Regions from separate parts of the Cohnella sp. 56 genome, predicted to be linked through region 2. Evidence: riboswitches for the same ligand, from Rfam matches in the RefSeq annotation. Region 2 holds a riboswitch; the other holds the start of a gene.
What was found. Region 2 has a riboswitch for thiamine pyrophosphate ahead of thiC (phosphomethylpyrimidine synthase ThiC). Riboswitches for the same ligand answer to the same signal wherever they lie in the genome.
Positions count from the first base shown of each region.

Region 1: it holds a riboswitch for thiamine pyrophosphate, as region 2 does, so the genes downstream of both, VQ071_RS05360 (ABC transporter substrate-binding protein) here and thiC (phosphomethylpyrimidine synthase ThiC) in region 2, are expected to answer to the same signal.

Region 1 is NZ_JAZDQE010000002.1:552,688-559,135, forward strand. Features, by position in the region: gene VQ071_RS05345 (carbohydrate ABC transporter permease) at 1-647, shown strand, start outside; gene VQ071_RS05350 (glycoside hydrolase family 76 protein) at 657-1,880, shown strand; gene VQ071_RS05355 (glycoside hydrolase family 76 protein) at 1,962-3,041, shown strand; TPP riboswitch at 3,173-3,287, shown strand; gene VQ071_RS05360 (ABC transporter substrate-binding protein) at 3,390-4,466, shown strand; gene VQ071_RS05365 (thiamine-binding protein) at 4,522-4,827, shown strand; gene VQ071_RS05370 (ABC transporter permease) at 4,817-5,590, shown strand; gene VQ071_RS05375 (ABC transporter ATP-binding protein) at 5,587-6,363, shown strand.
Region 2 is NZ_JAZDQE010000013.1:77,820-84,267, reverse strand. Features, by position in the region: gene thiO (glycine oxidase ThiO) at 1-131, opposite strand, end outside; gene VQ071_RS21075 (thiazole synthase) at 128-946, opposite strand; gene thiE (thiamine phosphate synthase) at 952-1,860, opposite strand; gene VQ071_RS21065 (ThiF family adenylyltransferase) at 1,881-3,107, opposite strand; gene thiC (phosphomethylpyrimidine synthase ThiC) at 3,100-4,860, opposite strand; TPP riboswitch at 5,214-5,320, opposite strand; gene VQ071_RS21055 (Rpn family recombination-promoting nuclease/putative transposase) at 5,389-6,369, opposite strand.

The sequences.
Region 1 (6,448 bases), on a different contig from region 2:
TCGTGCTTGCCGCATCGGGCGTGGCGGCGAACTTGTTTTTCGGCTCGCTCAGCGGGTTCGCGTTCGCGAAGCTGAACTTCAGGCTGAACAAGCCGCTGTTCCGCGTGCTGCTCGCCGCGATGATGATACCGGGCATCGTGACGATGATTCCGAGCTTCTACGTACTGAAGCACTTCCCGTTCGCCGGGGGCAACGATTGGTACGGAGCCGGAGGCAACGGGTTCCTCAACTCGTTCTGGGGCATTATCCTGCCCGGCGCCTCCGGCTCGTTCGCGGTATTTTTCATGCGTCAATTTTTCCTCACCCTGCCGTCCGACATGATGGAGATGGCCCGGATCGAGGGGGCGGGCGAATTCCGGATTTTCTGGAACATCTATTGGCCGCTGACGAAGCCGGCGCTGGCCACGCTCGGCATCTTCACCTTCCAGGCGGGCTGGAACAGCTTCCTGTGGCCGATGATTATTCTCAACGATCCGGACAAGGCGACGATCCAGATGGGACTGCAGGCGTTCTCCTACAACCATCAGACCGACTTCGGTCCGATGATGGCGGGGGCGCTGATCGCGATTCTGCCGATTCTGGTGCTGTTTCTCGCCCTGCAAAAGTACTTCGTGCAAGGCATCGCGTTCAGCGGCACGAAGGGGTAAGGCGTGCGGATGACGAGGAAGGCCGGCTGGACATGGATTGCCGTCGCCGCCTTGCTGCTGGCGGCCGCAGGCTGGGCGTGGCGGGCCGGAGCGCTGCACGGAGCCGCCGGTACGGACGGCTCCCGCGCGGGCGTGTGGGCGGCGCGGGCGGAGGCTGCGCAGACCGCGCTGGACGGGGCTTTCTGGGACCCCAAGCGCAGGCTGTACAACAACGCTGCGCCTTGCATTTTGCAGATGTGCACGGACCCGTTTAATTACTGGTGGCTGGCGCATGCAGCGGACGTATTGAAGGACGGGTACGAGCGGACCGGCGAAGCCAAATACGCGGAGCGGCTCGCTTCCCTGTACGACGGCCTGCTCGCGCGCAACGCGGAGGTATGGCCGAACGATTATTACGACGATATGGCTTGGATGGGGCTGGCCTGGCTGCGTGCGTTCGACGCCACCGGCGAGCCGCGCTACAAGGACGCCGCGCTGACGCTGTGGGCGGATATCCGGGGCGGCTGGAACGACGAGACCGGCGGCGGCATCGCCTGGCGCAAGGAGCAGACGGACTACAAAAACACGCCCGCGAATGCGCCGTCCGTCATACTTGCGGCCCGCTTGTACGAGCGTTTCCATGATCCCGAGGATCTGAGCTGGGCCAGGCGCATCTACGAATGGGAAAGCCGTACACTGGTCGATCCCGACACCGGCTTCGTCTGGGACGGCATCAACCGGACGGGCGACGGCGCGATCGACGAGGCGTGGCAATTCTCGTACAACCAAGGCGTCTATATCGGCGCCGCTGTGGAGCTGTACCGCGCGACGAACGATGAAGCGTACCTGGTGTCGGCCAGGCGGACGGCCGATGCGGCGGCAGCGGTGCTGGCCGGCGGCCCGGCGGGCTTGCTGCCGTCCGAAGGCGATGGCGACGGCGCCTTGTTCAAGGGCGTATTCGTCCGTTATATGGGCGAGCTGATCGAGGCGGACGGCGCGTCGTCCGGGCGGGCGAAGCTGCTCCTGGCGAACGCGAGCCGTCTGTGGACGGACGGACAGGCGGCGGGGCGTTCGGAGGGCGAGTCCGCCAACAAGTCGAACGGCGGGAGCGAAGGCGACACCAAAAGGAACGCATTGTTCGGACCGGCCTGGTCGCAGCCGCCCGAGACGGTCGTCGAGCTGAGCGCCGATCTGAGCGGCGTGATGCTGCTCGAGACGGTCGCCCGCCTGGAGCGGGCGGGCCTGCTGAAATAACGCTCGGCGCTGCGTCCGCGTATCGGCGACGCAGCGCTGCGAAAATAAAGACAGCATAGAGGGATAGGGAGCGTGAGCGACATGTTGTGGAACGAACGGGCCGAAAAAGCGCAGCAAACGTTGGACAAGGAATTTTGGAACGCATCCATTCGGATGTACGATATCGAGACGCCGTGTCCGGACGGCATGTGCAACACGATTTTTCATTACTGGTGGATGGCGCATGCCGCGGACGGCCTGGCGGACGGCCTGCTGCGCACGGGCGACGACCGATATGCCGACCGGCTGGCCGAGCTTCACGAGGGCATCCGCACGAAAAACGGCGGCGATTTCCCCAATCTGCTGTATGACGATATGGAGTGGATGGCGATCGCCTGGCTGCGCGCATACGACGCGACCGGCGAGGAGCGGTACAAGCAGACGGCGCTGTCGCTCTGGGACGATATCCGGACCGGATGGAACGATACGATGGGCGGCGGCATCGCGTGGCACAAGGAGCAGCTCGGATACAAAAACACGCCGGCCAACGGACCTGCCGCGATTGTGGCCGTCCGGCTCTATCGGCGCTTCGGCCGGGAGGAGGACTTGACTTGGGCAGTCCGGATCTACGATTGGCTCAAGCGGCAGCTCGTCGATCCGGAGACCGGCTTCGTGTGGGACGGGATGAATCGCCTGGGCGACGGCGCGATCGACAAGGCATGGCGCTTCACGTACTGCCAGGGCGTCTATATCGGCGCCGCGGTCGAGCTGTTCCGGGCGACGGGAGATGAGGCATATCTCGCCGACGCGAACCGGACCGCACAGGCCGCGTCCGACGAATGGGCCGGCGGCATTCTTCCGGACGAAGGCGACGGCGACGGCGGTCTGTTCAAAGGTATACTCGTCCGGTACCTGGCCGATCTTGCTGCGGAGTCGCGGGGAGCGTCGTCCGCGTCGGCTGCCTGGCTGCTCCGCAACGGGGAGTCGCTATGGTCGGCGGCGCATGCAACGCATGACGAGGGCCGTCATTTATTCGGTACGGATTGGCGCTCCGCACCGGCAGGCAAGGTCTCGCTCAGCGCACAGCTTAGCGGCGTGTTCCTGTTCGAGCGGCTGGCGGAGCTGGAGAAGCGCGGGCTGCTGCCGGCTGCGGATGCCGCATTCGCCCCGGAGACGGATTGAAGAAAGCTCCGTCCATTATGCGTTCTGCGGCACGAACGAGCGCGGCGCCGGCTTTTTCATGCTGGACAGATGCGGGCGTTCTGCTATAATGAGAAGCGATATCAACGACGACCGATGTTTGTCGACAATCGAACAAACCCCGGGGGAGCTGGGCTAGGCCGGCTGAGAGTGCATCCCGCTACGACGATGCAGACCCTTGAACCTGATCTGGTTAGGACCAGCGTAGGGAGGCGGGAAGCGCGATTTTTTTCGCGCATATTGTCCATGCTTATTTAGGACGCCCTCCGTATACGGGGGGCGTTTTTTGATTTGTCGCAGGCAAGGCGCAGGAGAGGGAGCAGAAGACAGATGGGATTGCGGGTCAAAGGCTGGAAGGTTAAAGGAGCGGCCGCGGTCGCGGCGCTGCTGATCGTGGCGGGCTGCGGAAATGGCGGCGGGAACGAAGGGGGCGGCAGCCCGGCGGCGACGGGTTCGTCCGGCGCCGGGGCATCGGCGTCGGCATCCGCCTCGGGCGGGCAGGCGGCCGATCTCGGCAAGGTCAAAGTCGTGCTCGACTGGACGCCGAACACGAACCATACGGGGCTGTACGTCGCGGCCAACCAGGGCTACTGGAAAAAACGCGGCCTCGACGTCGAGATCGTGCTGCCGCCGGAGAGCGGCGCGGATCAGATGGTCGCGACGGGCGCGGCGGACTTCGGCGTCGGCGCGCAGGAGGGCTTGACGCTGGCGAGAGAGAACGACATGCCGATCGTCTCGCTCGCGGCCATCATACAGCACAATACGTCGGGCTTCGCTTCGCCCGCGGACAAGAGCATCAAGGAGCCCAAGGACTTCGAAGGCCATAGCTACGGCGGCTGGGGCTCGCCGGCCGAAGAAGCCGTCATCGGCTCGATGATGCAGAAGCAGGGAGCCGACGTGAAGAAGGTCAAGTTCGTCAATGCGGGCAGCGCCGACTTTTTCACCGCCGTCCAGAAGGACATCGACTTCGAATGGATCTTCTACGGCTGGACCGGCGTCGAGGCCGAGCAGCGGGGCATCAGCCTGAACATGGTATATTTGTCCGACTTCGACAAGCGCCTCGACTACTATACGCCGGTGCTGACGACGAGCGAGAAGATGATCAAGAACAAGCCGGACGTCGTCCGCGCGTTCGTGGAAGGCGCCTCGGAGGGCTACCAGTACGCGATCGACCACCCGGCCGAAGCGGCGGATATGCTGCTGAAGGCCAATCCCGATCTGAACGCGGAGCTCGTCAAGGCAAGCCAGGCATGGCTCAGTCCGAAGTACAAGGACGACGCGCCGCGCTGGGGCGAACAGAAAAAGGAAGTATGGTCGGGCTACGCCGAGTTCCTGAAGGAGCACAAGCTGCTGACGAAGGATCTCGACTACGACGCGATGTTTACGAACGAATTTTTGCCGCAATAAATAAAAGATAGCGGGACGGGCGCGTAGGTCCGCCCCGCACGAGGAGGATACGGACATGGCGCAAGCGCTGCTGAGCATTCAAATATTGCCGAAGGCCGCAAACCACGAGGATGATACGCATCTGTACGTCGACCGCGCGATCGAGATCATCAAGGCGTCTGGCGTCGACTACCGGGTCGGCCCGCTGGAGACGACGATGGAGGGCGACCTCGATCAATTGCTCGATATCGTCAAGGACATGAACCGGGCGATGTTCGAGAAGGGCAGCCCGTCGGTGCTGTCCCAGATCAAGCTGCTCGTCCACGGCTCGGACGGCGCCTCGATGGCGCATCTGCTGCGCAAATACCCCGATGGACAGTAGGACAGGCAGGTGGCTGCTGCCCATCGGTACGCTGCTCGGCGCGCTGATCCTCTGGCAGCTCAGCGTCGAGCTGTGGCATATCAAGCCCTACAAGCTGCCGTCGCCGCTCGCCATCGGCGAGCGGATGTGGGATCAGCGTGACCGGCTGCTGGTCCAGAGCGGCTCCACGCTGCGGCTCGCGCTCAAGGGCGTCGGGCTCGGCATCGGACTCGGCGTGCTGTCGGCGATCGTCTTCCATCTGATTCCCGTCGTCCGCGCGGCGCTCTCGCCGATCATCATCATCACGCAGAACATCCCGCTGATCGCCTTGGGGCCGCTGCTCATCATCTGGCTCGGCTTCGGCCTGGCGCCCAAGCTCGTGCTGCTGGCGCTCGTCTGCTACTTCCCGATCGCCTGGTCGATGCTGTCCGGTCTCGGGCAGGCCGATCCGCATCTGCGGGAGTATCTGGCGATGATCGGGGCGGACCGGTTCACGGTGCTGCGGCGGCTGGAGCTGCCGGCTTCGCTGCCGTACTTTTTCTCGGGGCTCAAGATTACGGCGACGTACAGCATTACGGCCGCGATCGTGGCGGAGTGGCTCGGCGCGAGCGAGGGCATCGGCTACTACCTGGTGCTCAAGTCCAAGGGCTACGATACGACGAGCGTATTCGGCGCAATCGTCTGTATCGTCGGGATGGCGCTGGCCTTCTACGGGATCGCGGTGCTGCTCGAGCGACTCGTCGTGCGCTGGCGGCCGGCGGGCCGGGAAGGGGGAGCGCGATGAGCGGACAGGCGAAGCTCGAGCTGATCGATGTTCATAAGAGCTACGCGCGCGGCAAAAAGCGCCATCCCGTGCTGGCCAGCATCTCGCTGACCGTGAGGGAGGGCGAATTCGTCACCCTGCTCGGTCCGTCGGGCAGCGGCAAGTCGACGCTCTTCAGGCTGATCGGCGGCGTCGAGCGCCCCGACGGCGGGACCGTCCTCATCGGGGGGGCGGACACAACCGGACAGCGGGGGCATATCAGCTACATGCCGCAGCAGGCGTCGCTGTTCCCGTGGCAGTCGGTCGCCGGCAACATCGCTTCGGCGCTCGCGACGGCAGGCATCGAGCGGCGCAGGGCAGCCGCGCTGGCAGCGGAGTGGCTGGAGCGCATCGGGCTCGGCGAGGTGGCGGACGAGTATCCGCAGGTGCTGTCGGGCGGGATGCAGCAGCGGGTGTCGTTCCTGCGGGCGCTGCTCATGCCGCGTAGCGTCATGTGCCTCGACGAGCCGTTCGCCGCGCTCGATGCGCTCACGCGAGCGGAGATGCAGGCCTGGCTGCTGCGGCTGTGGGAGGAGGAGCGGCGCTCCGTGCTGTTCGTCACGCACAGCATCGAGGAGGCGCTGACGCTGTCGGACCGCATCTATGTGCTGTCCAGGGCGCCGGCTACCGTGCTGCGCGAGATCGAAGTGCCGTTCGAGCGGCCGCGCAGGGCGGATGTGTGGAAGGAGCCTGCCTTCGTGGCGCTGAAGGAAGACATACTGGCGCTGCTCGAGCGCGGAGAGGGGCGCGGATGATGGCGGAGGCGATGCTGCCTGCGGCGGGCATCCGGGCTCGCCGCTTCTTGTCCGCACCAACGTCTTGGGTGTGGAAGTCCCCAGG
Region 2 (6,448 bases):
GCCGCGCCTGAAGCCTGGCCGCCCAGCGCGCCGCGCTCGGCGACCGTCACCCGCCAGCCCTGCTGAAGCGCCTCGTACGCGCAGGACAAGCCGACGATGCCGCCTCCGAGCACGAGCAAAGTACGCGTCATTCGGCATCGCCTCCGGCCGTTCCCGGCCGCGCCGCGAACAGGCCGCCCTCTTCCCCGCTGCTGGCCGACGCATGTCGGCGCCGCGGTATGCGTCCCGCCTGCCGCGACAGCCAGCCCGCCTCCACGCCGAGCTTCATGGCGGCGGCCATCGCGACCGGATCGCGCGCCTTGGCAACCGGCGTATTGACGAGAATGCCGGCCGCCCCCAGCTCCATCGCGGCCGCGGCGTCGGCCGCCGATCCGAGCCCGGCGTCGACGATGACGGGCACGCCGGCATTTTCGACGATCCACCCGAGATTGTACGGATTCAGAATGCCCAGCCCCGTGCCGATCGGCGACCCGCCCGGCATGACGGCGGCCGCGCCCGCCTCCTCCAGCCGGATCGCCTGCATCGGATCGTCGGACGTATAGGGCAGCACCGTGAACCCTTCGCGAACGAGCCGCTCCGTCGCCCGCAGCGTCTCTGCCGGATCGGGGAGCAGCAGCCGGGGATGCCCGCTGATCTCCACCTTGACCCAATTGCCGAGCCCCGCCTCTCTGGCGAGCCTCGCGATGCGCACCGCTTCGTCCGCCGTCGAGGAACCGGATGTATTGGGCAGATAGACGAGGTCTCTTCCCTCTGTCTGACTGAGCAGCGGATCGTCCTCCGCGACGTCCAGATCGACTCTGCGCACGGCAAAGGTGACGACGTGGGCGCCCGAGGCTTCGAGCGACTGCCGCATGACGGCCGGGCTCGGGTAGCGTCCTGTCCCGAGGAACAGTCTGGAGCGGAGCGATATGCCGCCGATCGTCAGCGGTGTCCGGTATGCATCCATCTCTCTCACCCCCCGCCCACGAACTGGACGAATTCGATGCGGTCGCCCGCTTGCAGCCGGGTCGTGTCCCAGTCCGCCCGCGGCACCGCCTCGCCGTCCCGCTCCGCCATGACCCGCCGTCCGGCCAGCCCCAATGAATGCGCGAGCTCGCCGAGCGTGGCGGTCCCGGTCGATATGCGCTTGCCGTTCAGCAGCAGCGTCAGCGCTGCTGTCGCAGGTGCGTCCGACTTGGCTTCGCCCGCTGCCGCTCCGTGCTCGCTCTCCGGGCGCATGCTGCCGCGGGCTTCCCAGCGCTCGATGTCCCGCTTCAACGCGATGCACACGCCTGTCGGATCGGGGGCGCCTACGACGGCAGACACCGCGCACAGCCGCCTCGCCCCCGCCGACAGCACGGCCTCGGCCGTAGCGGGCGAGATGCCGCCGATCGCAAAAAAAGGGATGTTGATCGCGGCCGCAGCCTCCGCGACATAGGCGGTCGTGACGGCCTGCCTGCCCGGCTTCGTCGGCGTGGGATAGACGGGGCCGACGCCGATATAGTCCGCCCCTCCGCGCTCGGCTGCCAGCGCCTGCTCGATATTGTGCGTGGAGATGCCGATGAGCAGCTGTCTGCCGGCTCTGTGGCGCGCCTGCGCGAGCGGCATATCGTCCTGTCCCAGATGCACGCCGTCCGCATCCGCCGCCAGCGCCAGCTCGACATCGTCGTTGACGACGAACAATGCCCCGTACCGCCGGGTCAACCGGCGCAGCTCCACGGCTTTTCCGAACAGCTCCGCCGCTGTCGCGTTCTTGTCCCGCAGCTGCACGATATCGGCGCCCCCCGCCAGCGCAGCCTCCATCACTTCAATCATCTTCCTGCCCGGATGATAGCTCTCGCCCGTGATGACGTACAGCCTGCAATCCATCAGGTTCCTCAAGCTCGATTCCTCCTCTTCGCTCACGGCGATTTGTCCATGAGATAGTAACGGCACAGCTCCAACGCTTCGGCAGGCGTCTCGACGCCGCGTACGAGGGCGCGCCCGTCGCCGAATACGGCGAGCGAGGCGCCGGACGGCGTGCGGGCGCGGACGAGATACGCATTGGATGCGACGATCTCGCACCCCAGCCCGGCGAGCCGGTCCGCGCAATGCGCAGGAGCGGTCTCCCTGCCCGTCGCCACCTGCACCGTCCCCCGGCCGCACAGCACGGTCGCCACCATATGATTCAGCTCACGATCCGGCTCGCTCAGGTGCGCCTGCAAACGCGCTCCGTCCATCCCGCCGGTCACTGTCTGGCTTGGCTCCGCCCAGCCTGCTCGCGCGCGGCTCTCTCGCCCGCTCGAGGCCGCCTCCTGCGCCCCGCCGGCGCCCCCGCAGTACGGACAGCCGCTGCGGCCCGGCGGCAGCTTCGTCTCCCGCAGCGCAAATTGCCAGACGTCCGCCGTAATCCAGGTGCGGCGCATCGCCTCGCGGTTCCCGCTCAGCCACTTCAGCGCCTCGGCCGCCTGCAGCGAAGCGGCGAGCTCGACCGCCGGCCCGATAATGCCCGCCGTATCGCAGGTGTCGCCCGGCTCGGTATCGCCCGGCTCGCCGATCAGACAGCGCAGGCAAGCGGTCTCGCCCGGCACGAGTGCGGCCGCCGAGGCGGACGAGCCCGTCGCGCCGCCGTACACAAAAGGGATGCCGCGGCTGAAGCAGGCGTCGCTCAGCAGCAGGCGAGTCTCGACGTTGTCCGTGCCGTCGAGCACAAGATCGGTCCCCGAGATCAACGCCGCTACGTTGGCGGCGTTGATCTCGGCCACATGCGGCTCGATGCGCGCTTCGCTGTTCAGCCTGCGCAATCTTGCCGCGGCGGCGACAGCCTTCGGCGCCGACGTCGCGGCGTCGTCCTCGTCGAACAGCGTCTGCCGGTGCAAATTGTCCGGTTCGACGAAGTCACGGTCCGCCAGCCGGATGAAGCCGACGCCCGCCCGCGCCATCTGCTGTGCGAGCGAGCAACCGAGCGCACCCACGCCCGCTACCAGCACGGCAGCATCGCCGAGCCGACGCTGTCCCTCGGTCCCGATCGGCGCGAACCGCATCTGCCGGTCGTATCTTGACCTGGACGTCGCATCTAAGCCCGCGGCCCGTTCAAACCGAGCTGCCGCATCCTGTGACGTCCGGACTTCCGCCCCTGCGCTAGACATAGAGGCGGCTGCCGGACGCCTTGAAGCTCTCGGCCTGCTCGCGCAGGCCCGTCTCGACCGCCTCGGCCGTATCCAGCCCGTGCTTGTCGGCGTATGCGCGAATATCTTGCGTGATCCGCATGCTGCAAAACTTCGGCCCGCACATCGAGCAGAAATGCGCCGTCTTCGCCGCATCCGCGGGCAGCGTCTCGTCGTGATAGGACATCGCCCGCTCCGGATCGAGCGCCAGGTGGAACTGATCCTGCCAGCGGAACTCGAATCGGGCCTTGGACAGCGCATCGTCCCGCAGCCTCGCTCTCGGATGGCCCTTGGCCAGGTCGGCGGCATGCGCCGCGATCTTGTAGGCGATGACGCCGTCCTTCACATCCTCCTTGTTCGGGAGGCCCAGATGCTCCTTGGGCGTCACATAGCAGAGCATCGCCGTGCCGAACCAGCCGATCATCGCCGCGCCGATCGCGGAGGTGATATGATCGTAGCCCGGGGCGATATCCGTCGTGAGCGGACCGAGCGTATAAAAGGGCGCTTCCTTGCACACTTCCATCTGCCGCTCCACATTTTCCTTGATCAGATGCATCGGCACATGGCCCGGCCCTTCGATCATCACCTGCACGTCGTGCTTCCAGGCGATGTCCGTCAGTTCGCCGAGCGTCGCCAGCTCGGCGAACTGCGCCTCGTCGTTGGCGTCTGCGATCGATCCGGGACGCAGCCCGTCGCCTAGAGAAAACGTAATGTCGTACGCCTTCATAATCTCGCAGATTTCCTCGAAATGCGTATACAGGAAGTTCTCCCGGTGATGCGCCAGGCACCAGGCCGCCATAATCGAGCCGCCCCGCGAGACGATGCCCGTCACGCGCTTCGCCGTCAGCGGGATGTAGCGGAGCAGCACGCCCGCGTGGATCGTGAAGTAATCGACGCCCTGCTCCGCCTGCTCGATAAGCGTATCCCGGTAGATCTCCCAGGTGAGCGCCTCCGCCCGGCCGTCTACCTTTTCGAGCGCCTGGTAGATCGGCACCGTGCCGACGGGCACAGGCGCGTTGCGGATGATCCATTCCCGGGTCGTATGGATGTTTTTGCCCGTCGACAGATCCATGATCGTATCCGCACCCCAGCGGGTCGCCCACGTCATCTTCTCGACCTCTTCCTCGATGGAGGAGGCTACGGCCGAATTGCCGATGTTTGCGTTGATCTTGACGTGAAAATGCCGGCCGATAATCATCGGTTCGCTCTCCGGATGGTTGATGTTGGCCGGGATGACGGCCCTTCCCGCCGCCACCTCGTCCCGCACGAACTCGGGCGTCATCCCTTCGCGCGCCGCAATGAACGCCATCTCCGGCGTCACGATGCCCTGCCGCGCATAGCGAAGCTGCGTCACGCAGCCGCCTTCGCGCGCCCGGCGCGGACTGCGCATGAGCCCGGGATAGGCCTCGGCCCCTTTGACGCGGGCGCGCTCCGCCGTGGCGTATCCGTCGTCCGACGGGAGCGCGGCCCGGCCGCCGTATTCGACCGTATCCGCTCTTGCCGATATCCACTCGCTCCGCAGCGGCGGCAAGCCTCGTCTGATGTCCGCCGTGTAGCCCTCGTCCGTATACGGTCCGCTCGCATCGTACACGAGCAGCGGCTCGTTCGGCAGGCGGGAGCCGTCCCTCGCCTCGCTGTCTCCGAGCCTGATCTCCCGCATCGGTACGCGGACGCCGCCTTCGCCTTGTACATACACCTTGCGGCTGCCCGGCAAAGGCTGTGTCAAGATCGCCATAACAAAAAACCTCCCTATGAATTCGTGCGAATTCCTCCGGGAGGCCGTACGGCGCATGAGACGCGCAAGCAAGCGGGAAACAATGGCATAAACTGCGGGCATGAACCGCCGCGCCCATACCGGGGCAAGCGCTTCAAGACATAATCCCCCCTCCGGGAACGCTCCTTGACGGTCGGCTCGCTGCAACATAAAAAGCCGCCCCGTCGGGAGCGGCCAAAGGGTGCAGCTTCGGCGCGGCAGCGGAAAAGGCCGCGGGACGGCATGCTGTACGGAAAAACTCCCGTACGGCGGCCTGCCCGGAAAAGGCCGGCATCGCCCGGCATTCGCCGTCGCGATCTCCGTTGCAGCATGCTACGCACATTGGTCCACTTTCCTACGCTGGCATGACCCAGATCAGGTTCAAAGGGACCAAGGCATAGCTGCCTTATCTCAGCCCTCGCGGGCGCCCCCAGTGGAATTCTTGACTTCAACTGTACATGCGCCGGTTCAATCTGTCAATCCATGGCATGTGCTTGCCGGCCCTCCGGTTCAGCTCGTCGCGTACAGGCGCTTGACTTCGGCCAGCGGCAGGTCGAGAATCTCGGCGATCGCTTCCGCTTCGAGCCCTTTGCTCGCCAGCTTGCGCACGACGGCACGCCTTTCTGCCTCGGCGCCCCGCTCCATGCCTTTTTCCATGCCTTGTACGATGCCTTTTTCAATCCCTTGTTCAATACCTTGTTCAATGCCCTTCTCCATGCCCTCTTCATAGCCCCATCGCTTCCAAGCCGGCATCAGTTCCATAATCAAAGCCTCCTCCTCGGGGATGGTCTCCCGCATTTCCTGCAAAATATCGTAATCTTCGTCCGGCTTCGGATCGAAGTAGAGGTCTGCGATCGCCATCACCAGCGACATCCGGGCCGGGTCCAGCTTATCTTTGATCCGAAGCAGCATACGCAAATACGCAAAGCGCAGCTCTCGTCTTTCTCTACGATTATAGCCCATTCTGGCCAGAAGCGCAGCGGCTACCGGGTTGTCCGATTGCGCAAACTCCCGCCAATTCCGCTTCTTCAGCTCGACTTTCAAATATCTGAACCGCAAAATCTCCTCTTCCGAGCCAGGCAGTCCCATGTCGATTCCGTCCGGCTCCGCAACGGGAGAATCTCCCGCAAATATCGCGACGGGAATGATTTGCTTGTGCGTGACCCGATACTTTTCAAACAGACGGCTGAAGTAAATGAACATGCGCTCCTTGAAGAGATTGTCCCTGTAAAATTGAGGCTCGTAATGCAGCAGGACAAAAACTTCCCGCGCTTCAAGCAGCTGCGCCTCAATCAGCAGATCGAGCGTCCGCGACTCCCGGCCGACGATATCCACGAGCTGCTCCTGCATGAGCAGCTTGGCCTTCGAATAATCGAGACGGCGGTGTACCTCCGGGAAAAACAAAGCCATAAACTCCGCAAAAAAAGTTTGCAGCAGCTTCTTGAACGCCTCGTCGTGCCGGGTCGGCTGCGCTTGCCGCCTGTTCCCCATTCGATCTCCTCCAATGTCCCCGCAAAAGCAAAAACGCCGCCCGCTCTCCCGGAGGAGAAGCGAACGGCGCATGCTTTGC